One region of the Mesorhizobium sp. LCM 4577 genome, then DNA from elsewhere that is predicted to be linked to it. Evidence: riboswitches for the same ligand, from Rfam matches in the RefSeq annotation. Region 1 holds a riboswitch; each other region holds the start of a gene.
What was found. Region 1 has a riboswitch for cobalamin ahead of LCM4577_RS28015 (DUF1636 family protein). Riboswitches for the same ligand answer to the same signal wherever they lie in the genome.
Positions count from the first base shown of each region.

Region 2: it holds a riboswitch for cobalamin, as region 1 does, so the genes downstream of both, LCM4577_RS19780 (CbtB domain-containing protein) here and LCM4577_RS28015 (DUF1636 family protein) in region 1, are expected to answer to the same signal.
Region 3: it holds a riboswitch for cobalamin, as region 1 does, so the genes downstream of both, bluB (5,6-dimethylbenzimidazole synthase) here and LCM4577_RS28015 (DUF1636 family protein) in region 1, are expected to answer to the same signal.
Region 4: it holds a riboswitch for cobalamin, as region 1 does, so the genes downstream of both, LCM4577_RS18730 (DUF1636 family protein) here and LCM4577_RS28015 (DUF1636 family protein) in region 1, are expected to answer to the same signal.

Region 1 covers NZ_MDDU01000046.1:179,534-185,567, reverse strand. The annotation lists gene LCM4577_RS28040 (NADH-quinone oxidoreductase subunit C) at 1-167, opposite strand, end outside; gene LCM4577_RS28035 (NADH-quinone oxidoreductase subunit B family protein) at 172-753, opposite strand; gene LCM4577_RS28030 (NADH-quinone oxidoreductase subunit A) at 744-1,109, opposite strand; gene LCM4577_RS28025 (winged helix-turn-helix domain-containing protein) at 1,445-2,644, shown strand; gene LCM4577_RS28020 (hypothetical protein) at 2,711-3,124, shown strand; cobalamin riboswitch at 3,184-3,387, shown strand; gene LCM4577_RS28015 (DUF1636 family protein) at 3,427-3,852, shown strand; gene cobW (cobalamin biosynthesis protein CobW) at 3,855-4,892, shown strand; gene LCM4577_RS28005 (cobaltochelatase subunit CobN) at 4,909-6,034, shown strand, end outside.
Region 2 covers NZ_MDDU01000018.1:41,254-55,482, reverse strand. The annotation lists gene LCM4577_RS19815 (MFS transporter) at 1-166, opposite strand, end outside; gene arsC (arsenate reductase (glutaredoxin)) at 167-580, opposite strand; gene LCM4577_RS19805 (MIP/aquaporin family protein) at 577-1,275, opposite strand; gene LCM4577_RS19800 (helix-turn-helix transcriptional regulator) at 1,311-1,661, opposite strand; gene LCM4577_RS19795 (DUF6428 family protein) at 1,704-2,225, shown strand; gene LCM4577_RS19790 (hypothetical protein) at 2,328-2,600, opposite strand; gene LCM4577_RS19785 (histidine phosphatase family protein) at 2,746-3,321, opposite strand; adenosylcobalamin (AdoCbl) riboswitch at 3,407-3,550, shown strand; gene LCM4577_RS19780 (CbtB domain-containing protein) at 3,552-3,761, shown strand; gene LCM4577_RS19775 (CbtA family protein) at 3,808-4,548, shown strand; gene LCM4577_RS19770 (hypothetical protein) at 4,708-5,181, shown strand; gene LCM4577_RS19765 (DMT family transporter) at 5,246-6,193, shown strand; gene LCM4577_RS19760 (DUF1259 domain-containing protein) at 6,348-7,247, shown strand; gene LCM4577_RS19755 (cation diffusion facilitator family transporter) at 7,415-8,746, opposite strand; gene LCM4577_RS19750 (metal-sensing transcriptional repressor) at 8,757-9,014, opposite strand; gene LCM4577_RS19745 (Ku protein) at 9,115-9,939, opposite strand; gene LCM4577_RS19740 (hypothetical protein) at 10,305-10,640, shown strand; gene LCM4577_RS19735 (hypothetical protein) at 10,670-10,819, opposite strand; gene LCM4577_RS19730 (hypothetical protein) at 11,068-11,250, shown strand; gene LCM4577_RS19725 (YkvA family protein) at 11,312-11,692, shown strand; gene LCM4577_RS19720 (hypothetical protein) at 11,945-12,106, shown strand; gene LCM4577_RS19715 (hypothetical protein) at 12,229-12,450, opposite strand; gene LCM4577_RS19710 (hypothetical protein) at 12,787-12,972, opposite strand; gene LCM4577_RS19705 (sensor histidine kinase) at 13,536-14,229, shown strand, end outside.
Region 3 covers NZ_MDDU01000035.1:148,819-154,200, forward strand. The annotation lists gene LCM4577_RS25580 (pirin family protein) at 1-906, opposite strand, end outside; gene LCM4577_RS25585 (DUF2277 domain-containing protein) at 916-1,182, opposite strand; gene LCM4577_RS25590 (exodeoxyribonuclease VII small subunit) at 1,219-1,470, opposite strand; gene LCM4577_RS25595 (histone deacetylase family protein) at 1,474-2,400, opposite strand; cobalamin riboswitch at 2,516-2,693, shown strand; gene bluB (5,6-dimethylbenzimidazole synthase) at 2,736-3,467, shown strand; gene LCM4577_RS25605 (hypothetical protein) at 3,468-4,451, opposite strand; gene LCM4577_RS25610 (TetR/AcrR family transcriptional regulator) at 4,685-5,278, opposite strand.
Region 4 covers NZ_MDDU01000016.1:14,139-18,653, reverse strand. The annotation lists gene LCM4577_RS18740 (alanine racemase) at 1-95, shown strand, start outside; gene LCM4577_RS18735 (helix-turn-helix domain-containing GNAT family N-acetyltransferase) at 176-1,111, shown strand; cobalamin riboswitch at 1,447-1,652, shown strand; gene LCM4577_RS18730 (DUF1636 family protein) at 1,742-2,122, shown strand; gene LCM4577_RS18725 (ABC transporter ATP-binding protein) at 2,119-2,907, shown strand; gene LCM4577_RS18720 (ABC transporter substrate-binding protein) at 2,939-3,886, shown strand; gene LCM4577_RS18715 (iron ABC transporter permease) at 3,916-4,515, shown strand, end outside.

The sequences.
Region 1 (6,034 bases):
GAGATGAACTGGCAGCGCGGATCGTCGCGCAGGAAGGTCGCCACCTCGATCAGATTGCCCGGCTCGACGGAAATGGTCAGTTCGTCATAGGCAAGCACGGCTTCGCCGATGCGGCCGGAGAGCTTCTCGCCGAGATAGGTGGAGAGTTCGTTCAACGCCAGGGTCATCGGCTCACCGTTCGATCGTGCCGGTGCGGCGGATCTTCTTCTGCAGAAGGAGAATGCCGTAGAGCAGCGCTTCGGCGCTCGGCGGGCAGCCGGGCACATAGATGTCGACGGGCACGACGCGATCGCAGCCACGCACCACCGAATAAGAATAGTGGTAGTAGCCGCCGCCATTGGCGCAGGAGCCCATCGAGATGACGTAGCGCGGCTCCGGCATCTGGTCGTAGACCTTGCGCAGCGCCGGCGCCATCTTGTTGGTCAGCGTGCCGGCGACGATCATGATGTCTGACTGGCGCGGGGACGCGCGTGGCGCGACGCCGAAACGCTCCGAGTCGTAGCGGGGCATCGAGGTATGGATCATCTCGACCGCGCAGCAGGCGAGGCCGAAGGTCATGAACATCAGCGAGCCGCTGCGCGCCCAGGTGATGAGCGCTTCGGTCGAGGTGACAAGGAAACCCTTGTCGGCCAGCTCATTGTTGATTTCGAGGAAGAAGGGATCGTCTTCCCCCACCGGCCTGCCGGTGTTGGGGTCGATGATGCCCTTGGGCTTCGGCGCGACGAGGGTGCCTGAACTGTCGTTCAATCCCATTCCAGCGCTCCTTTTTTCCATTCATAGGCAAAGCCGATGGTCAGCACCGCTAGAAACACCATCATCGACCAGAAGCCGAGCATGCCGAGCTTCGAGAAGGACACGGCCCACGGGAACAGGAAGGCGACCTCGAGATCGAAGATGATGAACAGGATCGACACCAGGTAGAAACGGATGTCGAACTTCATGCGGGCGTCGTCGAACGAATTGAACCCGCATTCATAGGCGGAAAGCTTTTCCGGGTCGGGATTGCGGTAGGCCACCAGGAAAGGAGCGACGATCAGCGCCAGACCGACGATCATCGCCACGGCGATGAACAGGACGATAGGCAGGTAAGAACTCAGGAGTGCGCTCATGCGGCGGCTTTCCTTCGGCGGGGCAGTTCACTTTGATTACAGCAACGAACTCTAATGCGGAAGCGTGACAGTTTAACCGCTGAACCGTTTTAAGAGGGCCCATGCTGCAACGCGGCGAGGGTTAGCGCAGCGGTTTCGGTGACGCAAGTCAAACCTTGTTCAAATCGCGGCCCTGGACGCCTTATCGGAAGAAACTGGTCCGATCCGCTCCTGTTTGATTTCCTTCACTTTTTACTCCACTTTTCTCTCCTGACATATCTCCCGCCATTTGCCTGCTAGCATGGCCGGAATCACCGGCTAAAAATCCGACGGACGATCGGGGCAAGGACACCTTGATGAAGGAGAAAATCTCGCTCGCCATGGCCAGGCGCATCGCGCTCGGCGCGCAGGGGTTCAACGACCCCAGGCCCAATAGTGTTCCGGACCGACGCCATCTTGCCCGCGTGCTTTCGCGGACCGGCCTGCTGCAGATCGATTCCGTCAGTGCGGTGGTGCGCGCACATTATATGCCGCTCTATTCACGCCTTGGCCCCTACCCGCTGGCGCTGCTCGACAATGCGGCGGTCACCCGCAAGCGTGCGGTCTTTGAATATTGGGCGCACGAGGCCTCGTTCCTGCCTGTCGAGACCTATCCCTTGATGCGCTGGCGCATGCAGCGCGCCGAGCAGGGCGACGAGATGTATCTCGGCCTGGCGAAATGGGGCCGTGAACGCAAGGACATGATTGATGAGATCTATAGAGAGGTCGCCGATCGCGGTCCGATCGCCGCCTCAGATATCGAAGGCCATAAGGGCAATGGCGGCTGGTGGGGCTGGAGCGAGGCCAAGCACGCTTTCGAATGGCTGTTCTGGGCCGGTCGCATCACCACCGCCTACCGGCGCGGCTTCGAACGCTACTACGACCTGCCCGAGCGCGTTTTGCCGCAGGCCGTGCTCGACCTGCCCGTGCCCTCGGTCGAGGACGCGCATCGCGAATTGCTGCGCATCTCGGCACGCGCCCACGGCATCGCCACCTATGGCGACCTGCGCGACTATTTCCGGCTGGCGCCCGGCGACACCAAGGACCGCATCGAGGAACTGGTCGAAGCCGGCGATTTGCTGCCGGTGAAGGTCGAAGGCTGGGACAAGCCCGCTTATCTCCACAAGGACGCGCGAATCCCGCGCCGGATCGAGGCGCGTGCCCTGCTTGCCCCGTTCGATCCCGTGGTTTTCGAACGCACGCGCACCGAAAAGCTCTTCAATTTCCGCTATCGCATCGAGATCTACACGCCGGCCGAAAAGCGCCAATACGGCTACTACGTGCTGCCCTTCCTGCTCGGCGACCGCATCGTTGCCCGCGTCGATCTGCGCGCCGACCGCCCGGCCAGCGTGCTGCGCGTCCATGCCGCTTATGCCGAAGCCGGTGCTCCCGCTGAAACCGCCGCACAGCTCTTCGACGAACTGAAGCAAATGCAGGCATGGCTCGGCCTGCAGGCGATCGAAGTGACGCCGGCCGGCGACCTCGGACCGGCGCTGATCGACATGGCGATGCCATAGCAGCGCGTTGACAAACAAAAAGAACAAAAATAGAACAAAGCTTGCTATGAACCGAGCTTTGGTTTGATGACCCTCAATGGTTTCAAGTGTCTGGTAGTAGCAGCTCTAATGCTGTCTTCTACGCTCGATGCAAACGCTGCGTCCCAGTCGAAATGGGTAGAAGTCACCAAACCCGTAATCTACTGCGGCGGCGTAGACGCCGACGCGGCGGCGTTTTTGCTGCTGCGCTGGCTGAGTTCCGAACACGGAGAGATCGACGACGACATCAAGCAGTCCTGTGGCCTGCTGACGGTTGGCGATCAATATCTGCTCGACGATCAGCAACCAGAATCGGATAGGAGCCGGGTTATCTTGATGTGGAGCCCGATCTGCCCGAGAGGTTGTTCGCCAACCATGCTTCCGGCAGCCGCTGCGCCCCGTCGCCTCGTGGGAACATATCTTAAACCGATAAAGCCGCCGAAGGGCTGGGAGGGCTGGTAATGGCRCTGGCCCACACGACCGTGTCGTAGCCACGCGTTGACAGGCGCCTGGCCGTAAGCCTAAATCCTGACCCAGACGGTCTTCTCCCGGCAAAGGGAGGAGCCAAGAGGGAATGCGGTGCGGGCCAAAACCCAAATCCGCGGCTGTCCCCGCAACTGTAAGCGACGAGCCCCGGCCGAAAACCACTGGGATGTTCCCGGGAAGGCGGCATCTGAGGCGACGACCCGCGAGCCAGGAGACCTGCCGTCTGAGACTAAAAGTATCCGAATGCCCGGCGGGTTTTCCGGGCAAGGAGCCTGGTTTTGGATCGCAACGGCAGTTTCCCGGCAAACAGTGCGGACATTTCGTCCGAGCCCGATGCGCTGGCCGGCGTGACCGTCATCGTCTGCTCGTCCTGCCGCGACGAAACCGGATCCGACGCACATCCCCGCGCCGGCGCGCTGCTGGCCGAAGACACGCGCCGCGCCGCCTCGAGCGACAATATCCGCATTCGCACCGTCGAATGCCTCGGCAATTGCAAGCGCCGATTGAGCGCCGCGCTGCTGCGCGACGGCTGCTGGAGCTACGTCTTCGGCGATCTGGACACGACCAGCGGCGCCGACCTCGTTGCCGGCGCAAAGCTCTTCGCCACCTCGACCGATGGCCTGATCCCCTGGCGGGGCCGGCCCGATTCCCTCAAGCGCGGCCTGGTTGCCCGCATCCCTCCCCTCGACATGCTGAAGGACTGACCATGACCGCTTCCTTATCCCGCGTGCCCTGCACCGTCGTCACCGGCTTCCTCGGCGCCGGCAAGACGACGCTGATCCGCAACCTGCTCGAAAACGCCAAGGGCAAGCGGCTGGCGATCATCGTCAACGAGTTCGGCGATGTCGGCATCGACGGCGAGATCCTGAAGGGCTGCGGCGTCGACACCTGTCCGGAAGAAAACATCGTCGAGCTCGCCAATGGCTGCATCTGCTGCACCGTCGCCGACGACTTCGTGCCGGCGCTCGACCAGATCCTGTCCCGCACGCCGAAGGTCGACCACATCCTGATCGAGACCTCGGGCCTCGCTCTGCCGAAGCCGCTGGTCCAGGCGTTCCAATGGCCGACGGTGAAGAGCCGCGTCACGGTCGACGGCGTCGTCGCCGTGGTCGACGGCCCGGCGCTGGCCGACGGCCGCGTCGCATCCGACATGGACGCCTTGCAGGCGCAGCGCGCGGCGGACGACTCGCTCGACCATGACGATCCAGTCGAAGAGGTGTTCGAGGACCAGATCGCCTGCGCCGACCTGATCATCCTGTCGAAGAGCGACCTGATGGACGCCGCCGGCTCGCAGCGCGCCAACGCCGTTATCGGCGAGCACGTGGCGCGCGCCGTCAAGGTCGTCCCGACCACTCACGGTAAAGTCGACCCGTCGGTGCTGCTCGGCCTCGGCCTCGCCGTCGAGGACGACATCGAGAACCGCAAGACCCATCACGACGACGAGCTCGACCACGAGCATGACGATTTCGATTCCTTCGTCATCGACATCCCGTCGATCGCCAATCCGGACGAACTGGCAAAGCGCGTCGCCCTTGCCGCCGAACAGGAGAACGTGTTGCGCGTCAAAGGCTTCGTCGAAGTCGGCGGCAAGCCGATGCGCCTCCTGCTGCAGGCCGTCGGCCCACGTGTCAACCACTATTACGACCGCGCCTGGACAGCCGAGGACGACCGCCGCTCGCGGCTCGTCGTCATCGGCCTCAAGGGGCTGAACCGCCCGGCGATCGAGCGTATCCTCGCCGGCTGAGGCAAATCGGACAGCGATGCATATCCTCGCCACCACATCCGCTTCGCTCGACGATCTTGCCGAGCCGATCGACCTCAGGCAGACGCCTGCGGATGTCGTGGCCCTGTCCTTCACCGACAGCGATCTCGCCGGCCTGGCCGCCGCCTGGAAGGCCGATGCGGCGCGGCTGCCCTCGATGCGGCTTGCGGCGCTGCGCGACCTTCGCCACCCGATGTCGGTCGATCTCTGGATCGACAGCGTCGCCCGCCACGCCAGGGTCATCCTCGTCCGCATCCTCGGTGGCTATGAGTGGTGGCGCTACGGTTGCGACCAACTGGCGGCAGTGGCGAGCGAGCGCGGCATCAAGCTGGCGCTGCTGCCCGGTGAAAGCCATGACGAGGACCAGCGCCTGATCGAAGCCTCGACCCTGCCGCGCGAGGAGTTGGACGCCTTGCTCGGCTATTTCCGAGAGGGCGGTCCGGCGAACATGGCGGCGCTGGTGCGGAGATTGGCGAGGCTGGCGGGGGCTGAAGCGGCGGTTGCCGAGCTGGTGAGCGTACCGAAGGCGGGGTTTTATGAGCCGGGAGTTGGTGTCGTTGAGAAGCCGGACCTTTCAGAGGTCGGCGATCCTTCGCCCCCCTCTCTGTCCTGCCGGACATCTCCCCCTCAAGGGGGGAGATCAGCCGTCATCAACCCTGGCGCGTTTTCTTCAAGGGCGTCAAAAGAACCATCTGCAACGTCTGCGATTGGCGAAACCGTCGACGACAAAGCAATCTCCCGCCTTGAGGGGGAGATGTCCGGCAGGACAGAGAGGGGGGCGACGGAACTCGACGCCAACAAGTTCGGCGTCATCCCCATCCTCTTCTACCGCTCGATGCTATTGGCGGCAGACGTAGCGCCCATCGACGCTCTCGCGGAAGCGTTGGAGCAGCAAGGCCTGGCGCCCGTGCCGATCTTCGTCTCCAGCCTCAAAGACCCGACATCCCTCGCCTTCGTCGAGAACGCCATCGCCTCGCTAAGTCCCGCCGCCATCGTCACTGCCACCGCCTTTGCCTCCGGCGCGGAACCCGGCGCCGAAACCCTGTTCGACCGCGCCGGCGTGCCGGTCTTCCAGGTCATCGTCGCCACGACGAGGCGCGAGGTCTGGGAAAAGAACCAGCGCG
Region 2 (14,229 bases), on a different contig from region 1:
ACAGCCCGGCAACGACCGACGCAAGCGACCAGCCGGTATCCCTGGCAATCGGTGCGGCAAGAACGGCGGGCAGATAGTAGGACGATCCCCAGGCGAGGATCTGTGTGACGCCGAGAGCCGAGACGAGGAGATGGCGGCTGCGGGCGAGCGGTGCCGTGGCTTCCAATCAGACTTGCCCCGGCCCGTAGGCGACCTTCTCGCCATCCTCCTTGACGAACTCGCGCACCGGATTGTCGAGCAGCGGCAGCACCGCTTCCGAAGGCCGGCACAGCCTCGTGCCCTTGGGCGTTTCGACGACAGGCCGGTTGATCAGGATCGGATGGGCGAGCATGAAATCGATCAGCTCGTCGTCGCTCCATTTCGGGTCGGCGAGGCCTAGTTCGGCGTAAGGCGTTCCCTTCTCCCGCAACAACCCGCGCGGGTTGATCCCCATCGCGGCGATCAGTTCCAACAGCCGTTCGCGACTCGGCGGCGTCTTCAGATACTCGATCACCACAGGTTCCTCGCCGCTTGCGCGGATCATGGCGAGCGTGTTGCGCGAGGTGCCGCAGGCGGGATTGTGATAGATGGTGACCGTCATGGCTCTGCTTTCAGTAGCTGGTGTTGCTGAACGGTTTCGGGCTTGAGCAGCCAGCCCATCAGTGCCAGCGCGATCAAGGCGCCGGCCAGCTCGGCGGCAATGAAGCCTGGCAGATCGACCGGCCTGATGCCGGAGAAGGTGTTGGTGAGCGAGCGCGCCACGGCGACGGCGGGATTGGCGAAAGACGTGGACGCCGTGAACCAATAGGCCGCCGTGATATAGAGCCCGACCAGCCACGGCACGGCCCGTCGCTCGAAACGGAGGCCGGCGAGAATAACGGCGACAAGGCCGAATGTCGCGACCACTTCCGAGAACCACTGCGCCGGTCCGGCACGCAGCTTGGTTGCGACCTCCAGCATCGGCAGGGCGAACATGAGGTGCGCCGCCATCGTGCCGGCAATGCCGCCGGCGACCTGCGCGACGAGATAGGCAACGAGATCGCGGGCTGGCAGCGACCGGTTGAGGCGGAACACCAGCGAAACGGCCGGATTGAAATGCGCGCCGGAGATCGGGCCAAGGACGGTGATCAACACCACCAGCATGGCGCCGGTCGCAAGCGTGTTGCCAAGCAGCGCCAGCGCTGTGTCATGCGTCAGCGTCTCGGCCATGATGCCGGAACCGACGACCGTCGCCACCAGCAGACCGGTGCCCAAGGCTTCAGCCGCGAACCGGCGCGGAAGATCAAAAATGTTCATCGATCAGCCTTGCGTTGGGCAGCGGGGCGCACCGATCACTGCCGCGCCCTCTCGCCCGGCCGGCAGCAAGACGCCGCAAGCGCCGGCGCGCAGATTTCCGGGCGACCCGAGCAGCAATCCTCCATCAGGAAGCGGATCAGCCCGGACAGCGCATCGTACTCGGCACTGTAGACGATCGAGCGGGCATCGCGCCTCGCGGTCACGAGGCCAGACCGTTCCAATTCCTTGAGATGGAAGCTGACATTGGAGGGCGAGACCTCGACTTGTTCGGCGAGGGAACCGGCGGAAATGCCTTCCGGTCCGGCGACGACCAACAGGCGCAACAGGCGCAGGCGTGTTTCCTGCGACAGCGCGCCAAAGGCGATCAAGGCTTGACGTTCATCCACGTTTCAATAATCCTTGAAATATTGAAATGAGGAATAGCCGACATGCTCTCTTCTGACAACCGGAAAAACGTCACCCCGGTCGACCCCTCCGACCTGACCATCGGCGATCTCATGGCGGCGCTGGCCGATTGCAAGGACAAGCCATTGGTGTTCCGCTACGGCGGACGGGCGGTGAAGCCGGGCTACCATGTCACCGAGGTGAAGGCGGGACAGTTCGCGGCGCTGGATTGCGAAGCGAATCCGGAATCATGGTCGGAGATATTCGTCCAGCTATGGGACGTGGACGAAGGCGGCCCGGTCCATATGCCAGCCGGCAAGTTCGCCGCGATCATCCGCAAGGTTTCGGACCACGTCGCTCTCGATCAGGCGGCGAAGCTGACGTTTGAGGTCAGTGACGGCGTCCGCCCCATGGAGTTGCACCGGGCGGCTCAGCCAAGCGTCGTTGGCGGTGTCATCGAGGTCGAGCTGACGCCACGACCGGCAAGCTGCAAGCCGCGCGACCGCTGGCTGACGGAACAGAAGGCGGCAAGCCAGCCATGCTGCGGGGCGAGCCGCTGTTGCTGATCCTGCGAAGGGCGGCGAGCGGCGCCGCTGCTTCAGAACCGGATCATGGTGTTGGCCTGCAACAGACAGGATCAAGTGACGGATCGGTGAGATGCCTGCGCGTCAGTCCTTCGGCGCGTTGCTGTAGAGCGCCACGCCGACGCGGTCGTTGCGCCGCCACCGCACCAAAGCGCGATAGGCCATGTCGTCGGCCGGAACCTCGAGCAGAAAGCGTTCCGGGATGTCCATACCGGCGGCCACGCGCAATTCCGCGCCCTGCTCGTGCTGATTTCTGACCGAACAGCCGATCCTGACGCCATTGGCAATGATCGTGGCTTCCTTGAGCACGAATTCGCGCACATGAAGGCGGCGCTCGGTCTCGGGATATTCGGCCATAGGCGACGGACTCCTCGGGCGAGGCTCTCCTCGCCACGGGCCGCACCCTAGCAGCGAGGCGTTTCCGTTCCGTTAGCGATCGCTGAAACGGCGGACTTCGCCTTCGCCGGCGACCGCTCGTCGCCAGGCAAGTGCTTTTCCAGCGCTATCTCGCGGCGGCGACCACGCCGCTCGCATGCAGCACCCAGCGGCGCCCGTCGCTGCGGAATTCGGTGTGTGACAGCGGCTCGATGTCGATCTTCCAGACGGCGGAGAGCGGCGCGCCCAGCACATGCACGATGGCGGCGCGGATCGGCACGGCATGGGTGAGCGCGATGGTGTGGCCGCCCTCGCCGGCCAGGCGCTCCATCAGCGCCGCGCCACGCAAGGCGACCGCGGCAAGCGACTCGCCGCCATGGGGCGCGGCGTCCGGATCGGAAAGCCAGGCCGCCATGCCTTCCGGATCCTCGGCCTGCACCTCCTCGAAACCTTTGCCGGCCCAGCGCCCGAAATCCTGCTCGGCAAGCAGCGGCTCGACCGTCGCGTCCAGGCCGAGCGCTTCGGCCGTTCCGCGCGCCGCAAGCGCCGGACTCGTCCAGACGCGGTCGGCCCGGCGCAGCGACGAAGCGATCGCGCCGGCGCGCTTGAGAGCGCTCGGCTCCGGCGCCTCGTCCTTCGGAAAGCAGCCCTTGCGCGTGCTCTGCGTCGCGCCGCTTGCGATCATCGTCAGGCGGGCGAACATCCCAAAACTCCGTGGTCCAGTGAAATTTCAGCCGCGCGAGGCCGCGTTGGCCATTACATGTCGTTGACAGGCGAACGAAGTGCTGACAAGTGTTTTAGCGCTATACGGGATTGGAAGCCGGTGCGAGTCCGGCACGGTCGCGCCACTGTGATCGGCACAAGCCGAAAGTCAGGCCTTATTCCGCAGCATTGTTCGATCAACGGGACGCAGTATCCCAAGGGAGGTCAAATATGTCCGACACCACTTTCGCCCCCAGCTACGGTCCGGTTGCGATTCCGGTCCGCGAGCTTCTGCCTTGGGCCATCTTCGCCGGCCTGATGCTGATGCTGATGCTCTATTTCGTCGGCGCGGAAGAAGGCGCGACCTCGCTGATCCGTGGCACGGCGGTGCACGAATTCGTGCATGACGGCCGCCACCTGCTCGGCTTCCCCTGCCACTAAAGCGGTTCAGCATCGCTGAACCCGCTTTCGACGAAGGGTTCTGAACATGGTTGGAAAACTCTTGCTGCGCGGCTTGCTTGTCGGGCTGGTCGCCGGGATTCTGGCATTCGCCTTTGCTCGCGTCTATGGCGAGCCGCAGGTCGATAAGGCGATCGCCTTCGAGGAACAGCAGGCCCAGGCCGCCGGCGAGGCGCCGGAGCCCGAGATGGTCAGCCGCGCCACACAAGCCGGTATTGGCTTGGCGACCGGCGTGCTGATCTATGGCGCCGCCCTTGGCGGGCTGTTCTCGCTGGTCTTTGCCTATGCCTATGGCCGGCTGGGCTCGCTCGGCCCGCGCGGCACCTCGGCGCTGATCGCGCTGCTCGGCTTCCTGGCCGTGATCGTGGTTCCGAGCCTCAAATACCCGGCGAACCCACCGGCTGTCGGCAATGCCGAGACAATCGGTTACCGCACAGAGCTGTTCTTCATCATGATCGTGGTGTCGATCGCGGCGATGGTGGCGGCGGTCGGCCTGGCGCAACGGCTGTGGAACCGGCTCGGCGCCTGGAACGCCTCGATCGTCGCGGGCCTGGCTTTCCTCGTCGTCTTCGCGCTGGTGAAGGCGGCGCTGCCCGACATCAACGAAGTGCCGGAGACCTTCTCGGCGACGGTGCTTTGGCAGTTCCGGGTCGCCTCGCTCGGCATCCAGCTCGTGCTGTGGACCGTCGTCGGGCTCGGTTTCGGCGCGGTTGCCGAACGCGTGGTCGCGGTGCGTGACCAGCGCAGCCCTGCCCGCCGCTACGCCTGAAATCCGATGCGTTGGCCGCCACGGTTCCGCGCCCTGGCGGCCAATTTCTTTTTGGCGACCCTTTTCGCCCTCCTCCTGGCTGCCCCGGCCCAAGCCCATAGCGGATCTTCCGTCCTTCCGCCTCCCGGCATCCAGATCCCCAGCCTCACCCATGGCCAGATGGCGGTGATCGCGCGCTATCGCGGCGACATTCTCGCACTCGCGCAAGCACAGACGGTGACCGATCCGACCTTCCGGCGGCTCTACAATCACGGCAACCTGCAATACACCTACTGCCTCTGGGGCCTGATGCCGGGCAGCCTCGGCGATGAGGAGAGCCCGTTCAACGAATGCAGCCACGCCTATCTCGCCACCGCCAAGGCGCTGCTCACCTACATGGCGACGATGCCGTCGGCAGCGCATGAGGCGAAGGCGTTGATCTCCGACATCGATGCCGAGATGGTGCGCAGCGGCGCGTCCTGGATCCTGTGCCAGTTCAGCGGCGAGACCTTCAGCACCGGCGCGGTGATCGAGCCGCGCTGGCGGACTGTGTTCTTGCATCTGCCGAGCCTCGCGGTGCTTCTTGCGACCACCGCAGCGCTGATCGGGGCCAGTTGGATGATCTTCGGCAGGCCGCGGCCCCGCACAGCCTAGCCGCGGGCCTCGTGCTGGCGTAAGCGTGGCAATTGTCCGGCTCCCGGATTCGCAGTCGCCAGCCATGTTCGCCCCCGAAGCCTTCGCCGTCACCGCCGCCTTGTGCAGCGCGCTGAGTTCCATGTTCCTCAGCGAGCTCAAAGGCCGCGTTCCCCTCCTCCAGCTCGCGCGCTGGCAAATGCTCGCGACCTTCGTCATGACCGGCTCGGTGTCGCTGGCGATCGGCGGCTGGCACACGATCGGACCAAGGGAGTTCTGGCTGCTCGCCGGATCGAGCTTCGCCGGCATCAGCATCGCCAGCACGACCTATTTCACCACCATCTATTCGGTCGGCCCGCGCATCACGGCGCTGCTCTTTTCGCTCACCTCGCCTTTCGCGCTGGCGCTCGGCTATCTCGTGCTCGGCGAAACCGTCAGCCACTGGCAGGCGCTGGGCGTAGCGCTGGTGCTTGCCGGCGTCGTGCTTGCGATCGGCATGCCGCGGCGCTTCCTCAAGCGCGGCGACCTGGCGCCGGCGATGCCGGTCGTCACCCCTTCCACCGTGCCGGTCAGCACTGTGCCCGGCCCGCCGCTCACCGGGCGCCTCGGACCAGGCGTCGTGCTCGGCGTAATAACGGCGCTCGGCCAGGCGATCGGCACGCTTCTGGCGCGGCCGGCCATGGCTGTTGGCGTCGAACCGTTCACGGCTATGGCGCTGCGCTCGGGCCTCGCCGTGATCCTGTTCGTCGCCCTTGCAGCGACGCCGTTCGGCAGGGGCAAGCGGGAGGCCGCCCAGTTCGGCACGGTCGGGCTCGCCGTGCTGTCCGCCTTCGTCGGCACCTCGCTCGGCATGTCCTGCCTGATGGCCGCGCTGCGCACAGGCAATGTCGGCATCATCTCGACGCTGTCCTCGATGACGCCGGTCATCATCTTGCCGATGGTGTGGCTGCGCAGCGGGCAAAGGCCGACCGCAGCCGCCTGGGCCGGCGCGCTGTTGGCCATCGCCGGCACGGCGCTGATCAGCGTGCGGTGACGCGTTGCGCATCAGCGCTCGTGCCAAAAAGAGCGACGAACACGCGAGCCGGCGGCCTGATGACCGAGCGCATCACAATTGCGCGAGCGTGACGGCATCTCGGAACGGCAGACGTTTTCCATTTGGGCGCCTGGGCTGAACACAGGAGCAAATCATGCGTGGAAAAATCATAACTGGCCTCGCCTTGGCAGCCTCCCTTGGAATTGCCCAACCCTCGCTTGCCGCACCCGACTGGAAGGCGGTAGCGCAGGCACTCGGGAAATCCGGCCAAGAGGTGCCAGGGGGCATCTATCGCGTCGGGCTGCCTCGTTCGGACCTGAAAGTCACTCTCGACGGCTTGGAACTCAAACCAGCCTTGGCGCTCGGTTCGTGGCTCGCATTCAAGCCCATGGGCGATCACGACGCCATGGTGATGGGCGATCTCGTCTTGACCTTGCCCGAGATCGACCCGGTGATGATGAAACTGATCGAAAGCGGCATTGAGATCACGGCTCTTCATAATCATCTGCAGAGAGCCCAGCCGGAGACGATGTACATGCACGTCCTGGGGCACGGCGATCCGGAGAAATTGGCCACGGCGCTGCATTCGGCGTTGCAGCAAAGTGGAACGCCGCTGTCGGACGCACCGGCGAGCGCCGCCGCTGCTTCGAAAGCGATCGATCTCGACACGCAAACCATTGACAAGGCGCTTGGCCACAAAGGCAAGGTCAACGGCGATGTCTATCAGATCAGCATCCCGCGCGCAGAGACCATCAAGGACGATGGCATGGACGTGCCTGATGCAATGGGTTCCGCGATTGCCATCAACTTCCAGCCCACCGGCGGCGGCAAGGCCGCGATCACCGGCGATTTCGTTCTGATCGCATCCGAAGTGAACCCGGTGCTACGAGCTTTGCGGGAAAGCGGGATAGAAGTGACCGCCGTGCACAACCACATGCTCGACGATCAACCCCGGCTGTTCTTCATGCATTTCTGGGCAAATGACGATGTCGGGAAGTTGGCCAAAGGGCTGAAGCTGGCGCTCGATCAAACACACACCAGGACAGGTAGCTGATCTTTGACGCAGTCCCGGCGGGATTCCGAAGGGCCGTTACGCTGCATCGGTCCGTTTGGCGTCAAACAGCCCAGCTACGAGGCGGAAGGCGAACATCGACGCCGCGCGCCCTTAGTGTTGCGTTATCGCCAGGTAGATTTCGCGCTGGTACTCAAAGAGTGCCTGTATCATCCATTCGCGTGCTCATGGTGATGGCCTTCAGGCTCGGCCATGGCAAAGGGCAGATCCTCGCTGTCGGAACCCGCAGCCAGTTGCAGCCTGGCGCTGAATTCGTGCGGCTCAGCCGGGGCGACCAGACTTTGCAGGTAGTGATGGTCGCCGCCGACCGGCGACAGCGGCAGGCTTTCGACCGCGCCGTCCGCCCTTTCGATGGCGACGTTCGCCCGCAGGCCCTCGGCGTGACGCGACAGGCGCAGCCGCATGCGCTCGCCCTGCGGCGTGTCGACGATCTCGAGCAGCCCGCTGGCGAGCTTGCCGGAGACCAGGAACGGATCGGGCGCATGATGGTGGCCCCCTTCCGTCCGTGGCTCGGCAAAGCGCACCGTGGCGACGTCGAGCGCGGGAATGTGCGCGGAGAGCTCGGCCTTGAGCGATGCGGCGATGTTGTTCGCGGCGGCGAGCAGCAGCCCATCATTGACCGCGATTTCCACGTCGACATGCAGCTTGTGGCCGAGCCAGCGGGCCTTCGCGTCGACCACCCTCTCGATCCCGACGACATGGTCGGCGGCATGATGAATCTCGCCGACGAGGCCGGGCTCGACGCCGTCCAGCATGCGCGTCAACACCGAGCGCGCCGATTGCCAGACGATGCCGAAGATAGCGGCGGTGATGATGAGGCCGATGATCGGGTCGGCCAGCGGATAGCCGAGCCAGACGCCGAGCGCGCCGGCAACGACGGCAAGACTGGTGAGCCCGTCGGTGCGGGCGTGATAGCCGTCGGCGATCAAGGCCGCGCTGTTGATCTGGCGGCCGACGCGGATGCGGAACACGGCCACCGCCTCGTTGCCGAGGAAGCCGATCACGCCGGCCGCGGCGAGCCAGCCCAGGAACTGCACCGGCTGCGGGTTGAACAGGCGGTTGACGGCTTCATATCCAGCCACAAGCGCGCTCGCCAGGATGATGAGCACAATGACGATGCCTGCCAGGTCCTCGGCCCGGCCGAGACCGTAGGTGAAGGTGCGGGTCGGCTTTCGCCGCACCAGCACGAAAGCGATCCAGAGCGGAATGGCCGTGGTCGCGTCGGCGATGTTGTGGATGGTGTCGGCAAGCAGCGCCACGCTGCCCGAAGCCATGACGACGACGATCTGCAGGGCGGCGGTGATCGCCAGGATCACGAACGACCACTTGATCGCCCAGATGCCGCGATCGGTGGTGGCGATGGTGGCGTCGATCACGCCATGCGTATGGCCGGGCGGTCCGTGGCCATGCCTCCCATGGTCATGCCCGCTATGGTCATGTCCATGCGTGCCGAAGCCGAACCAGTCCAGAATTTTTCCCACATCAACCGCCTCACAAATATTTGGTGAGCTGCTTCAGCTCCTTGAGCGTGTCCCTGGTCGGCTCGCCGCCTTCGACAAGGCAATGCTCCATATGGTCGTGGATCAGCTCGCGCTTGGCGTTGCCGACGGCGCTTTCGACGGCGTGGAGCTGTTGGGCGAGATCGAGGCAGGAGCGGCCTTGCTCGAACATGGCGAGCACGGCGGCGAGATGGCCGTGCGCGCGCTTGAGCCGGGCGATGATATCGGGATGGGAGCTGTGTATCGTCATGCCGCAACCTATCCCCCAGGGTAGGATGTGGCAAGCGATGCATCGCAAATCCGACGGAGGGAACGGATGACGCGGCTTGGACGATTATCTCCAGTCTTGATCAAGCAGACTTGCGGACGGGCTTCGTCTTCGACGGAGCCTTGATGCCTTCCTTGGCGAGGCTCTTCTTCAGCACCGCAGCCAGATCGATGACGTTTTCCTTCGGCTTGGGTGCGGCCTTCGGCAGCTTCTTGCCCTTGCGTTTGGCATCGATCATCGCGATAAGCGCATCCTCATAAGTGTCCTGGAATTTCGACGGGTCGAACTTCGTTACCTTCTTGTCGATCAGGAGCTCGGCGATCTCCAGCAGGTCCTTGTCGTATTTCGGCGACTTCAGATCCTCGAAGACGCTTTTCTCCGAAACCATCTCGTTGTGGGTACGCAGTTCGGTGAGAAGCATGCCCTTGTCGAAGGGCTGGATCACCACCTCGCGGCCGCGCTGGTAGAGCACCACGCAGGATCTTGCAGCGACCCGCTTCTCCTTCATCGCCTCGCGCAGCACACTGAAGGCCTCCAGGGCCGCGCCGTCGGCGGGAATGAGATAATAAGGCTTTTCCAGGTAGCGAGTATCGATGTCATCCAAGGCCACGAACTCATCGACCTCCAGCGTATGTGCCGAAGTAAGCTTCAGCTTCTTGATCTCGTCGGGCTCGATCTCCACGAAATCATCCTTCTCTAACTCGAAGCCCTTGGTCTGATCTTCGGTCTCGACTACATCACCCGTCTGCTCGTCGACATAGGCGCTTTTCACCGGCAAGCCGTCCTTACGGTTCAGGATCTTGAAATGAACCTTTCCGGCTTCGCTGGTCGCGCCGACCAGCTTCACGCCGCACGAGACCGACCCGACCTTCAGAAAACCCTTCCAAACCGCGCGTGGCGCAACCATATGCCGCCCCTGTTGTCGTTGTGATCACAAGGAACATCTGGCGGCCCGCGTGGTTCCGCGCGGGCCAAGCCACAGCACCTCGGTGGGCAAGACGGCAGGCATATGCGAACGGTGCTCGGCCTTGCGGTCGATCGAGGCACGCGCATCACCTTCCCGATGCTGTTGATGGCATCGCCCGGCATGGCGACTGAACGCAGTATCTGCCGCACAATCTGGCTTCAGGTGATCGGCCGGGCCATAGCGGCAGGTAGCTCAGAGGCAACCAAACACTTGTTTTCTCGTTTATTTCAGCAGCTGCCGGCGCCGTCATGTCGACAGCAATTGGCTCCCGGCCAACAACCGCACGGAGCAGAAAGGAGGCCGCAATGATACGGCCCGTTGTTGAAATAGGGGACAGGGTGGCAGTGGTCGCGACGGTGACCGAGCGCGTCAAGGATCGCGTGACGCTGACGCTCGACGGCAACAGCCATAGTTATTCGATGGTCGAGCCCAACGCCAAGGTTGGCGACAAGCTCAGGCTCGAGGGCGAGGTCGTCCATGTCGATGACGACCTCGGCCGCACGACCGTGCAGGTGCTGGGGCGCGTGAGCGTCGACACCAAGTCGGTCGAGATGATCACGCGACGTTGCGACCTCGACCATATCGGCTCCAATGTGCCTGGCCACCCGCGCCCACGCACCCCGCCGAGACCGCATGGATGACGCGATCGCCACCACGTCGCGAAAACTAACTAGTGCCGCTTGAAATACTGCACTTCGCGTTCGTGCTTTTCGGCCGCTTCGCGCGACTTGAAGGTGCCCAGATTGCGGCGTTTGCCGGTCCTGGGATCGATCTTGCGCGAATAGAGCCGATATTCGCCCGATTTCAGCTTGCGGATCATGGGGGCCTCCTTATGAACCAAGACTTTAACCTGACCGGGACCGTCGCGGTTCCAGGCAGGGCGTCCCGCCCCCTTTTGCGGCCCGGCCGAAAAAAGGCGCCGCTGTCGGTGAACCATTTCACGGACGCAAACGGCCAAATGTCGGAATCGACGCCGCAACGACACGATTTGGTCGGATTATTTGTATTCAAATGACTTTGGCGACGTTATGCGGATGTCGCTGACGTGCCGGATCTGAGGAGGGTGAGATGGTTACGGCGAAGCTTCACGGCGTTGAACTCGTCAGAGGCCAGAAGTGGACGGTGCGTGTCACCGCCTACGGTACGACGCTCATCTTCCCCTTCGAAGCCGAGCAGCATGCGCGCTCCTATGCCGACGGCCAGGCCTTCCGCCTCGGCGTCGAGGTTGTGGAACTGAAGGATTGCGCCTGAGAAGGCCGAGCTCTCGATCGCCACATGGCCTGAAGACCCGCTCGCCCGTATATAGGGCCGCATGTCTATGCTCGATATGGCAAAGCAGTGGGCGCGCAAGATCAGGCGCGATGTGGTGGCGCTCTGGATCGCCGCCCGCGATCCGCGCGTGCCCTGGTACGCAAAAGCCACCGCAGGCGCCGTCGCGGCCTACGCGCTGAGCCCTGTCGACCTGATCCCGGACTTCATCCCGATCATCGGCTATCTGGACGACCTGCTGATCGTGCCTGTCGGCATCATGCTCGCGGTCAAGCTGGTCCCAGCCGATCTGATGCAGGAATTCCGCGAAGAGGCCATGCGACGCGAGAAGCCGGTGAGCAAGGCCGGACTCGCCTTCATGATCGCGCTCTGGGCCTTGGCGGCAGTGGCCCTTATCTGGCTGTTCTGGCCGAAGCCGGCTTAAAGCATGTCTCCCGAAAGTGGGAACCGGTTTCGGGGCAAAGACATGTGTAGAATCAAAAGCCCAAAGCGCAGGGAGCGAATCTGAAAGATCGCGACACGCTCTAGGCGCTTCAGCCGGCATGACCGCGCATGCGCCAGCAGCGCCTTACTTAACATATACATTAGCCGTGCCTTGTATTTTTTGCAAATCAGGACCATGCTAGTGAGACGCGCGAAACGACATGCGCAACGGGTGGGTCAAAAAGGGTCAAGCGTGATGGAGTTCGCAGTCTGCTACGACCACAGCAGTTTCGATCTGGCGCGGTCGATCTTCCTCGATGTCACGGCATTCTTCGCACTGATGGCGCCATGGGCGATCGCGCGGCTGGTCGAGATATCACGCGGGGATGGCGCAGCCCGGCTACAGGCGGCCTGAGGCTGAAAGCCGCAAGGACCTAAAGCGCGTCGCGAGCCTTCAGATTCGCTCCATGCGCTCTTGGTTGTTGATTCTGCGCATGTCTTTATCCCGAAATCGGTTTCCACTTCGGGAGACATGCTTTAGCCGTCGCGGACGACCTTTCGGATCGGCAGGTCGCCGAGCAACGCCGAACAATCGATCTCCTCCTGGAAGTGCGCCTGCGGATCGAGCACCAGCCACGAAGCGTGGGTGCGAAGATCCTTCAGCCTGGCGTTCTTTTGTGCGCGCGCCAGGCGCTCGGCCTCGGCAAGCGAGGCCTGAAAAGGTCTTTCGGCCTTGTGATGATGAGGGATCCTCGACATCGCGGCGGAAAACGCGCCTGCCCGCCTTTCGTTCCGCGCTAGAATGCCGGCCCCGCGCATCCGTTAATTGCGCCGTGTCTCGAAGGATATCGGACGTGGGAGGCCGAATCGACGGTTGGGGTAGCCCGGCCTGCCTTGGCGGTAAAAGAGTACGGCTCTTTGACAGGCAGGCCGGGCTGAAGCGCCGACCATTGGGTTTCCTTGGGGGGAGCCGGCGCAGGGATAGAGTGTCTACTTCCCGTTGCGCCCGCAATTGTTGCTGAGGTCCTATGCGCCAACGCAATGGTCCGACCGGCGGCGTCAATGAAATCCATCCGGCGCCGGAGCGCCCGAACGTCAGGCCCGCGTGGGACGGCTGCCTTTTTGCAGTGTACTTTTGACGAAAAGCTCGGCGTGCCGCGCCCATTCCGCTTCCACGACACCGTTCTCACGAACAGACCGCTTGAAAGCCTCCCGCAACGCCTCGAGCTCAAAAACCGACAGCCGCTGATTTCTTTTTTTCTTGTCTGTACCGGCGTCCATAATGCGTTGCCAAGACCCCCAAGGTTTTAGCCCGTTATATATGCGGCGGTCGTTCAGACCATCAACAGCTTGGCCCTGACTTCTTTTGGGGGCAAGTTTTGCCGCGACTCCAGCGGCTTGTATCGGGATGGAGCGGCCGATGGGACGCGGCGTTGCGAGCGGGCGGCCGATGGGTGAAGCGCTATATGATTGGAACTACAACGAAGGGCGGATGACGGTAGACGGCCGGCATCCATCTCAAGGCAGCGCTATATCCACCGAAGCATATGTCTTTTGATGTGGACCTCGGGCCTAAATGGTGATTGTCTCGGCACGTAGAGCCGCAAGAGATGATCCAGATCCAGGTGGCAACCGGCCCGCGTCTTCCCCGTCAACAGGAGTGGCGCGGGCTTTTGCCGTCGGGAAGCATGAGCAACCTTCCCCGGCCGCGAATCGGAGCCGCCCGCCGGTGCGGGCCGGCAAACCGCCCGCCATTAACCTTCCCTACGGGCACGGACCAAGGTCGGTGTCGCAATTGCCTGCCCTCGCCTATACTCTCCTGGACGGGTGGGTGAGCGGTGCCGATGTTTGGGAGGTATTTAAAACGTCTTGCACGAATCTGGAGCGGGCTCTCGCTTGCCTGGCAGTTCGTGATCGCGGGCGGCATCGGCCTTCTGGCGGTGATGCTCGTGGTCGGACTGTGGGTGACATCGCAAATCCGTGACGGCGTCCTGCACAATTCCGCGGCCACCACCGCGCTCTATGTCGATAGCGTGATCGCGCCGCTGCTGCCCGACATGCGCAAGAGCCAGGAGCTGGACGACACCGTCAAGCGGGCGCTGGACGAGACGCTCGGCCAAGGGGCCCTTGGGAAAAGGCTGGTCTCGTTCAAGCTTTGGCGGCGCGACGGCACGATTCTCTATTCGAAGGACGCCAGCCTCATCGGCAGGCAGATCAAGCCCAACGTCAATCTCGTTGCCGCTTTCGCCGGCAATGTCATGGTCAGATACAACTCCAACAGGCTCGCAGACGAGGAAGACGAGAAAGAACGGTCGATGGGGGTCCCGCTGCTCGAGATCTACAACCCGGTGCGCGAACCCTGGTCGGGCGAGGTCGTGGCCGTGTCTGAATTCTACGAATTGTCCGGCGATTTCGAGGAATCGCTGCACTCGGCCCTGTTATGGAGCTGGCTGGTGGTGGCAGGCGCCACGGCGGCGGCGCTTGCCCTGCTCTCTGGCATCGTATTCCGGGGCAGCCGCACCATCGTTACCCAGCAGG
Region 3 (5,382 bases), on a different contig from region 1:
CGGAATGAACTCCTCCTCATCGCCGGGAACGATATCGAAGCGGCCTGTCTTCCATTCCTGCTTGGCCTGCTCGATGCGTTCCTTCGAGGACGAGACGAAATTCCACCAGATATAGCGCTGGGAACCGAGCGAAGCGCCGCCGAACAGCATGAAGTGGGCGCCGCGCTCGGAGGCGACGACGATCTCCTCGCCCGGCTTGAACACCAGAAGCCGCTCGGCCGGGAAGACATCGCCGGCGATCGAGACTTCGCCTTCCAGCGTGTAGATGGCGCGTTCCTCGGCGTCGGCGGGGATCTGCACGCTGGCGCCGGCCGCCAGGCGCAGATCAGCGTAAAGCGTGTCCGATGCGGTCGCCACCGGCGAGCGCCATCCTGAGAATTCGCCGATGACGACGCGGCCGCTGACGCCCTCGGCATCGATCTCAGGCAGGCGGGCCACCGACGTGTTCGCAAACACCGGGGCGATTTCCTCCTTGCCGTCGGGCAGCGCGAGCCAGGTCTGCAGGCCGGAGACCGACATCGGCGCACCGCGCAGCTCTTCCGGCGTGCGCTCGGAATGGACGATGCCGCGCCCCGCGGTCATCAAATTCACGTCGCCCGGCGCGATCACCATTTCGGTGCCGAGCGAGTCGCGATGCCTGATCTTGCCGTCGAACAGATAGGTGACGGTGGAAAGGCCGATATGCGGATGCGGGCGCACGTCGAGCGCATGGCCGGCGCGCAGGATCGCAGGCCCCATGCGGTCGAAGAAGATGAACGGCCCGACCAGACGGCGCTTTGCCGTCGGCAGCGCGCGGCGCACCTCGAAGCCGCCGATGTCCTTGGCGTTGGGGACGACCATCAGTTCGATCTGGTCGCAGGCGAAGGCATCGCCGGGTTCAGGATCATTTCCGGGAAAGAAGCTCATGACTGTCTCTTAGGCGAAACGCAGCGCCGACCTGGCCTTCGCCTTGGCCGCCTCGACCTCGCGGTTGCGCGGTTCCTGGCTGGTTTCGAGCGAATCGATCAGTTCGCGCGCGGCGGCCGCGATTGCCTCGACGGCGTGGTGGAAAGCATGCTCGTTGCGCTTGGACGGTTTCGTCGAGCCGCTCAGCTTGCGCACGAACTGAAGCGCTGCGTCATGCACTTCGTCATTGGTCGCCGGCGGCTCGAAATTGGCCAGGGTCTTGATGTTGCGGCACATGGCTTGGACTCCTTACCTGCTTGCTCTGCCCCCAAGTTATTCCGCGTCCAACGGCTCCGTTCCCGCCGGCTTGCCGTCGCGCGACAGCCGGATCTTCTCGACCTTGTCCTCGGCCGCCTTCAGCAGCCGATCGCAATGCGCCTTCAGCGCCTCGCCACGCTCATAGATCCGGATCGACTGGTCGAGCGGAACATCGCCGCGCTCCAGATCATCGACGATCTTCTCCAGCGCGTCGAGCGCCTGTTCGAAGCTCATCGCCTTGACGTCCTCATTGCCTTCCACTGCCATACCCTATCCCTTCATCAGCCGCCCGACATGGGCGGCGACTGAAAATGCCAGTCCCTGCAGATCGTAGCCGCCTTCCAGCAGGCTGACGAGCCTGTTGGAGCTGTGGCGCCCGGCGCGCTCCATCAGCTTGCCGGTCGCCCAGTCGAAATCGTCCTCGGTCAGGTTGATCTCGGCCAGCGGATCGCGGTGGTGCGCGTCGAAGCCGGCGGAAATGATGATCAGGTCCGGCGCGAACGCATCGATGGACGGCAGCACGCGCGACAGGAAGGCGTCTCGAAACAGGTCGCTGCCGGTCTGCGGCGCGAGCGGCGCGTTGACGATGTTGCCGGCGCCGGTTTCGCTCTTCGCGCCGGTGCCCGGGTAAAGCGGCATCTGATGCGTCGAGCAATAAAGCACAGACGGATCGTCCCAAAAAATGTCCTGCGTGCCGTTGCCGTGATGGACATCCCAGTCGACGATGGCGACGCGCTCGGCCTGATGTTTCTTCTGCGCATAGCGGGCGGCGATGGCGGCCGTGTTGAACAGGCAGAAGCCCATCGCCGTGGTCTTTTCGGCGTGATGTCCCGGCGGGCGGGCGGCGACGAACACATTGGCGGCACGGCCCTCGAAGACATCGTCGACGGCGGCATTGGCCGCCCCGATCGCCGTCACCGCCGCCTGCCAGCTCTTCGGGCTGGCACTGGTGTCGGCGTCGATCGAGACGATGCCGGTCTCAGGGATTGCCGCGCGGACGCGTTCGACGAATTGCTCGGGATGCGCGTAAAGGATCGTTTTCTCGTCGCCTTCGGGCGCTTTGACGCGGTCGAGCGCCGAAAAGGCATCGTCGTCCAGCACACGCTCGATGGCGCGCAGCCGGTCGGGCCGCTCGGGGTGGCCGGGCGGCGTGAGGTGTTCGAGGAAGATCGGGTGCGTGTAGAGACGGGTGGCCATGGCGCCTAATCTAGGCACCCGCGGCCGTAATGACCATGTTTGAAACGCCGAATGGCTGGGGAAATTGCGCCAGCCGATGTCGTCCGCGCCATTGGCGGGCGCCGAACTTTGCGGTAAGGTCACTTCGCTGCCTGGTGCCCGTGACGCGGGAGAATCGGGAACACGGTTGAACTCCGTGGCGTGCCCAACGCTGTGAGGGGGACCGCGCCGGCAAACGCCACTGTCCATGACGGGAAGGCGCCGGAGCGGGACGATCCCGAGCCAGAAGACCGGCCCGGCAGACATGGTCATCCGCTTGGTCAGGCGGATGACTGCTTGTCGCAAGGGGAAATGCGATGACGGCAGCAGCGATCGCCGCGAGCGGCGACGATTTTGACCAATTGGCGCGCGACGCGGTCTATCGTGCGATGTTCACCAGGCGTGACGTGCGCAGCTATTTTGTCCCCGACGATCTCGATGACAGCGTGCTGGCGCGGCTCATCACCGCCGCTCATCACGCGCCGTCGGTCGGCTACATGCAGCCGTGGAATTTCATCGTTATCCGCGACCAGACAAGGCGGCGGCAGGTCCGCGACTTGTTCCTCGCCGCGCGCGAACAGGAACTGCCGGCGATCGAGGCGGAACGGCAGGCGCTGTACCGCAAGCTTAAGCTCGAAGGCATCTGCGAAAGCGCGCTCAATCTCTGCATCACCTGCGACCGGCAGCGATCGAAGGACTCGCCGCTCGGGCGCTGGCACAATCCGGAGATGGACCTCTACAGCACCGTCTGCGCGGTGCAGAATTTCTGGCTGGCGGCACGCGCGGAAGGCGTGGGCGTCGGCTGGGTGAGCATCATCGAAACGGAGGCGCTGAAGCGGCTTCTGTCGATCCCGGAGCATGTCACGCCGATCGCCTATCTGTGCGTCGGCCGCGTCTCGGCCTTCGCACCGAAACCGGACCTCGAAGCGCATGGCTGGGGCAGGCGCCTGTCGCTGCCCGAGCTGGTGATGAGCGAGACGTTTTGCGGCGCCGGAGAAGCGCCACTCAAATCGGCGATTGCGAGACTTAGCGGCCCGCCAAAGCCGTGATCAAGCGGCCCGGGGCGTGTCCCAGCGCGATCCACCGCCGAAGGAGCCCAGCGCCTTGTCGCGCAGTTCCCTGAATTTGGACGAGGCCTCGGCAAGCCGCGTGTCCCATTCGGGATTGGGCACCTGACCTTCGATGGCTTCGAAATAGACCTGCATCAAGGACGCGATGGCGAACGGCTCGATGAAGGCTGCCTTGAAGGCCCAGGCAAAGACGATCGCAAGCACGAAGGCCCAGCCGGCCAATTGTCCGGGCATGACCCACAGGATGGCGGCGGCAGGCGCCAGCATCAGCAGGAAGATGACGAAGGACACGCCCCACATGATCACCCCAAGCCAGACGGCGTTCTTGACCATGTGCTTGCCGTTCTGGGCGTAAAGCACGACGCCTTGGCGCGCCGTCTCGAAGGGCGAGCTCGAATTGACGCGGATGTTGTAGCCCAGGATGATCTCGTCGACATAGGTCAGCGAGATGCGGATGACGGTGTTGATGAAGCTGACGATGCCGCTCAGGCCCGGAATGGGCAGGAAGGCGGCGATGCCGCCGATCAGGCCGGTGATGGCGCGGATGGCGCCCTTGACCAGCTGATCGACGACGAAAAGGATGTTGGCCTCGGCGAAACGCTGGGTGACGACTTCCTTGGCATAGGCGATCTGGCCCTGGCCGTCGGGCACGTCATGGCCGTCGATCAGATGCACCATGACGGAGATATGGCCCGCTTTCAGCACGTAGAGGATGTATTCGCGGATCCAGTAGACGGCGATCGAGACGATGCCGAAGCCGACCACGCCGCCCCAGAGCGCGAAGGACATCGGGCCGTCGGGATCGGTCGAGATGTGGCCGACGCCGTAGCCGACGCTGGCGCCCGTGCCTGTCGCCATGATGTAGGCGACCGTGATGCCGAAATAGACGATCATGCGAAAGACGATGAACGGCCATGTCCGCATCATGATCGACACAGACCGGCCAATGCTGAAGTCCCACATGGCCCCGACTCCCCACACCCCGCGCATGACCCCGAAAATCGGAAGCGATTTTCGGAGAGGATCATGCGCCAAATCAAAGTTTTACAGCGTCCTTTGCGCGTTCAAAGAACGCGCGGCGCTGTAAGAGAATGGCTGGGGAGGATGCGCTCGCCCTATTGATTGTCAATCACGGCAGGGTTGCACCGGCCTGAAACCAGTGCACAACGCGGTGGCCTGGTTACCCAAGCGTGCCCTCAAGGCTTCTTGCGCAAGCCTTCGAGCAGCTGCTTGAACGCCGCGATCGCCTTCTTCGAGGTGGCTTCCGGATCCTTCGAATTGGCGATGCGCTGCGCGGCCTGGCTGCTGGCGCCATTGATCAGCCGCGAGGCCGTCTCGGGATCGACATCGGCGACGACCACGCCCTCTTCCTGCAGCCTGGTCAGATGCTCGGTCATCGAGGCCGTGCAGGCGCTGGCATTCGGCCATTGCGCCGGGTCGCCAAGCACGGCCGGGCCGTCGCGGAACATGATGCGCTGGATCTCCGGCTCCAGCGCCATCTCGATATAGGTGGTGCATTCGTCGACGAAATGCTGCCAGCGGGTCGGCGCCTTCGAGGCCACCTCGTTCACCCGCACGGCCATTTCGCCGTCGATCTCGGCGATCACCGCCTGCAGCAGGCCTTTCTTGTCGCCGAAATGATGGTAGAGCGCGCCGCGCGTCAGACCGGCCGACGCGGTGAAATCGTCCATCGAGGCCTCGGCATAGCCGACCGTGCCGAAGGCGTGGCGGGCAGCCGCGATCAGCTTGGCGCGCGTTTCGGCGATCATCTCCTTGCGCGGTCTGTGCATGGCTCTGGCCCTACTCACATACGCGTCGTATGCCAATTGACATACGCGGCGTATGAATTATCTGACATTCATACGCGACGTATGTAATTGTGGTATTCACCCTT
Region 4 (4,515 bases), on a different contig from region 1:
CGCAGAGCGAGGCGGTGCTGCAGCATTTCGGCGCGATTGCGGTGTTCGCCGGCGGGCGGATCGTGGAGTTCTGGCCGGTGCTGCCGATGGGGTGAGGGACGCACGAAGCCGTGATGATCATTTTATTGACTCAGTCAACTAAATGATTGATCCTGTCCACGACAGGAGGACTCCCATGACCATCCACGATCACCCCGGCAAGAAACGCGTCGATACGGTGCGCGCCTTCAATCGCTTCTACACCCGCCAGATCGGCCTGCTCGATGAGGGCCTGCTGAAGAGCGCTTTCTCGCTGACCGAGGCGCGGGTGCTTTATGAGCTTGCCAATCGCGACGGGCTGGTCGCCAGCGACCTGGTGCGCGACCTTGGCCTCGACCCCGGCTATGTCAGCCGGCTCCTGAAGAAATTCGAGGAGCGTGGCCTGGTCGAGCGCGAGGCAAGCGAGGCGGACGCGCGCCGGGCCTCGATCGCGCTGACGCCGGCCGGCAGGGAGGCCTTCGCGCCGCTCAACCGGGATTCGCACGACCAGGTGCGCGCGCTGCTCGACCGCCTGGCGCCCGTCGACCAGGAGAGGCTGGTCAAGGCCATGCGCACGGTGCAGGACCTGCTCGGCGACAGGCCCGAGCCGAAGGTGCCCTATATCCTGCGGCCGCTGCAGGTCGGCGACATCGGCTGGGTCACGCGTCGCCAGGGCATGCTCTACGCGCAGGAATATGGCTGGGACGAAACCTTCGAGGCGCTGGTCGCCGAGATCCTCGGCGAGTTCGTCAAGAATTTCGTCCCGCAATGGGAGCGCAGCTGGATCGCCGAGCGCGAAGGCGAGGTGGTGGGCTCGGTCTTCGTCATGCGCAAATCGCCCAAGGTGGCGAAGCTCAGGCTGCTCTATGTCGAACCGTCGGCGCGCGGCCTTGGTATTGGCCGGCGGCTCGTCGACGAATGCATCACCTTTGCTCGAGCCAAGGGCTACAAGACGCTGACGCTGTGGACCAACGACATTCTTGGCTCGGCCCGCCGCATTTACCAGGCCGCGGGCTTCAAGCTGGTCGACGAGGAACGCCATCATTCCTTCGGCAAGGACTTGGTCGGCCAGACCTGGAATTTGGAGCTTTAGCTCTCTTTCCCGTCTCCCCTTGCGGGCTCACGGGGGAGAAGGCTGATCGGCGCGCAGCGCCGAGACGGATAAGAGGTGTACCAGGAAATCCTGACGTTCCACCCCGCTGGAGCTCTTCAGCCGTCTCGACGCTGTGCCCATGTTCGAAACCCGAACGGTTTCTGAAAATTCTCCGATGTTGGTCGCGACGGCTGGAGAAGGGGGTTGACAAAAGCGCCTCCGCCAGCTGTATGTAACGTTATTACATATCAATCGGAAATGCATCTTTTCAGGCAGGTCGCTTCGAACGGTGACAAGGTTGCGCGGAAGCCCGTTGCGACTCGCGGCCGGACTACCTACGATCGTTACGTCATGGTCCCCGAACCGCAAGGCGAGGGGTGAAAAGGGAACACGGTGAGGCCTATCCGGGTCGAGGCCGTGRCTGCCCCCGCAACTGTGAGCGGCGAGCTCCATCCGAAACGCCACTGGCCGGCAAGGCTGGGAAGGCGGATGGCGCAACGACCCGCGAGCCAGGAGACCTGCCATCGACACGAGTTGACCGGACGGGGTGTGCCGGGAGGAGACGCGGGCACCGGCCTTTCGGCCGACTCGTCCGGCATCCTTCCGTCGCCATTTTGGGAAGTGACGGAAATGCTGGACACCGCATACCATCGTATCATCGTCTGTTCGCTATGCCGCGACACCGTGACCAGGCTGAGGTCCGGCGAGGATCTGTGCGCCGAACTGCGCTCCAGGCTTGCCGGGACTTTGGCGTCGTCTTTTGCTGTCGAGACCGTCGACTGCATGGCCGGCTGTTCGCGACCACTGACCGTCGCCTTCAACGCGCAAGGCAAGGCCAGCTATCTCTTCGGCTCGATCGACAGCGGCACCGATGCCGGCGCGCTAGTCGAGTTTGCCAGACTCTATGCCTCGTTGGCCGATGGCTGGTGCAGTTCCGACCAGCGCCCGGCAAGGCTCGCCGGCAAGATACTGGCGCGCATCCCGGCCGGGGGCAGGGAGCAGGTCCGGTGAGCGCGCCCCTGCTTGAAGCCCGCGCTCTTCGTGCCATGGCAAACGGCCGGACGCTGGTCGAGGATGTCGGCCTGTCGCTGGCGGCGGGTGAGCGGCTCGCGATCATCGGCCCCAACGGCGCCGGCAAGACGACGCTGCTGCGCATGCTATGCGGCGCGCTCCGGCCGAGCGCCGGCGAGGTTCGCCTTGCCGGACGCCGGCTGGACAGGATCACCGCGGCCGAGCGGGCGCTGAGCATTGCCGTCGTCGGCCAGACGGACCAGCCGGATCCACGGCTGGCGCTGATCGACTATGTCGAGCTCGGCCGCGTCCCGCATGCCGGCCTGAGGCGCCGGCACAACGATCGCGACATCGTCGTCGAAGCGCTGCGCCGGACCGGGCTATTGCCGTTACTCGCGCGCAGCATCGGTTCGCTCTCCGGTGGCGAACGCCAGCGCGCACAACTCGCCCGCGCCATCGCCCAGGAGCCGAAAATCCTGTTTCTCGACGAACCGACCAACCACCTGGATCCGCGCGCCCGCGGCGAGCTGCTCGAGCTGGTCGCCGCATTCAACATGACCGTGGTCGCCGTGCTGCACGATCTGGCCCTCGTAGCGCCCTTCGCCACGAGCGTCGCAGTGATGAGCAACGCCCGGCTGCGCGCGCTGGCGCCGCCACGCGACGCGCTGGCGCAGCCGCTCATCCGCGAGGTGTTCGGCATCGATGTGCTGCGCCTGCGGCACCCGACCGAGGACCGCGAGCTCACCGTCTTCGAGCTGCCCACGCGCGCTTCCTCGCCATCCTGAACCTGCCCAACACAAACAAGGAGCATGCCCCGTGAAACGCCTCGCTTTGTCGTTTGCCTTCTCGCTTGTCGCCTCGGCCGCCTTCGCCTTCCCGGTCACCGTCGACAGTTGCGGCAAGCCGCTTACCTTCGACGCGCCGCCGAAGCGCGCCGTCATCCAGGATCTCAACATGGCTGAGATGGCTTTCGCGCTTAAGCTGCAGCCGTCCATCGTCGGGCTCACCGGCATCACCGGCTGGTACAAGGTCGGGCCCGAGTTCAAGGCCGAGCAGGGCGCCATCCCCGAGCTGGCGCCGAAATATCCGACGCTCGAGAACCTCGTCGCCGTGCAGCCCGATTTCTTCTTCGCCGGCTGGTATTACGGCATGAAGCCGGGCGGCGAGGTGACGCCCGACACGCTCGCTCCGCACGGCATCAAGACGCTGGTGCTGACCGAGAGCTGTGTCCATCTCGACAAGAACCGTCCCGCCGCCTCGATGGACCTGCTCTATGGCGACGTCGAGAAGCTCGGCAAGATCTTCGGCAAGGAGGCGGAGGCCGAAAAGCTGGTCCACGGCTGGAAGGCCGAGCTCGCCGGCATCACCGCGAAAGTGGGCAACGCCAAGGGCACGCGCGTCTTCCTCTACGATTCCGGCGAGGACAAGCCCTTCACCGCCGGCAAATTCGCCATTCCCGACGCCATGATCGCTGCCGCGGGCGGTGAGAACATCATGGCAGACATGGCGACGAGCTGGGGCAACACCGACTGGGAGACGGTCGCCTCGCGCAATCCGCAGTTCCTCATCCTGCTCGATTACCAGGATGGCGGCGGCTACAGGAAACTGCTCGATTTCCTCAAAGCGCATCCGGCAATGAAGGAGACCGACGCGGTCAGGAACGAGCGCTTCGTGGCGCTCCGCTACGCCGAGCTGACGCCGGGGCCCGCCAATATCGAGGCGATCGGCAAGATCGCCAGGGCCATGCATCCGGAAGCGTTTTGAGACCGCGGCGCAAGCCATTCGTCCTGGCGATGGCGCTGGGCGCGATCCTGCTGGTCGCGCTCGCGCTGCTTTCGATCGCCTATGGCTCGACGCTGATCCCCTTGCGCGAGGTCGTCGGCGCGCTGGCGCATGCGGCGGGGCTCGACAGCCAGAGCCCGTCCGGCCCGGTCGGCGGCATCGTCGTCGACCTGAGGCTGCCACGCGCGCTCTTGGCGATCGCCGTCGGCGCCGGCCTCGGCGTCGTCGGCGCGCTGCTGCAGACGGTCACCCGCAACGACCTCGCCGACCCGTTCCTGTTCGGCCTCTCCTCGGGCGCGGCCGCCGGTGCAGTCTCCGTTATTACCGTATTCGGCGACACATTCGGCATCTGGACACTCCCGCTCGCCGCCTTCACCGGTGGCGTGCTGGCGGCGGCGATCGTGCTTCTCTTGGTGTCGCGAGTGAAGGGGCAGGGACCGGAGCGACTAATCCTTGCCGGCCTCGCCGTCTCCTTCCTGTTCACCGCTCTGACCAACTATCTCGTCTTCGCCGGCGACCAGCGCGCCGCGCACTCGGTGTTGTTCTGGACCATGGGTGGGCTCGGACTTGCCCGCTGGGACAATATCGGCCTCGCGGCGCTTGGTGCCGGC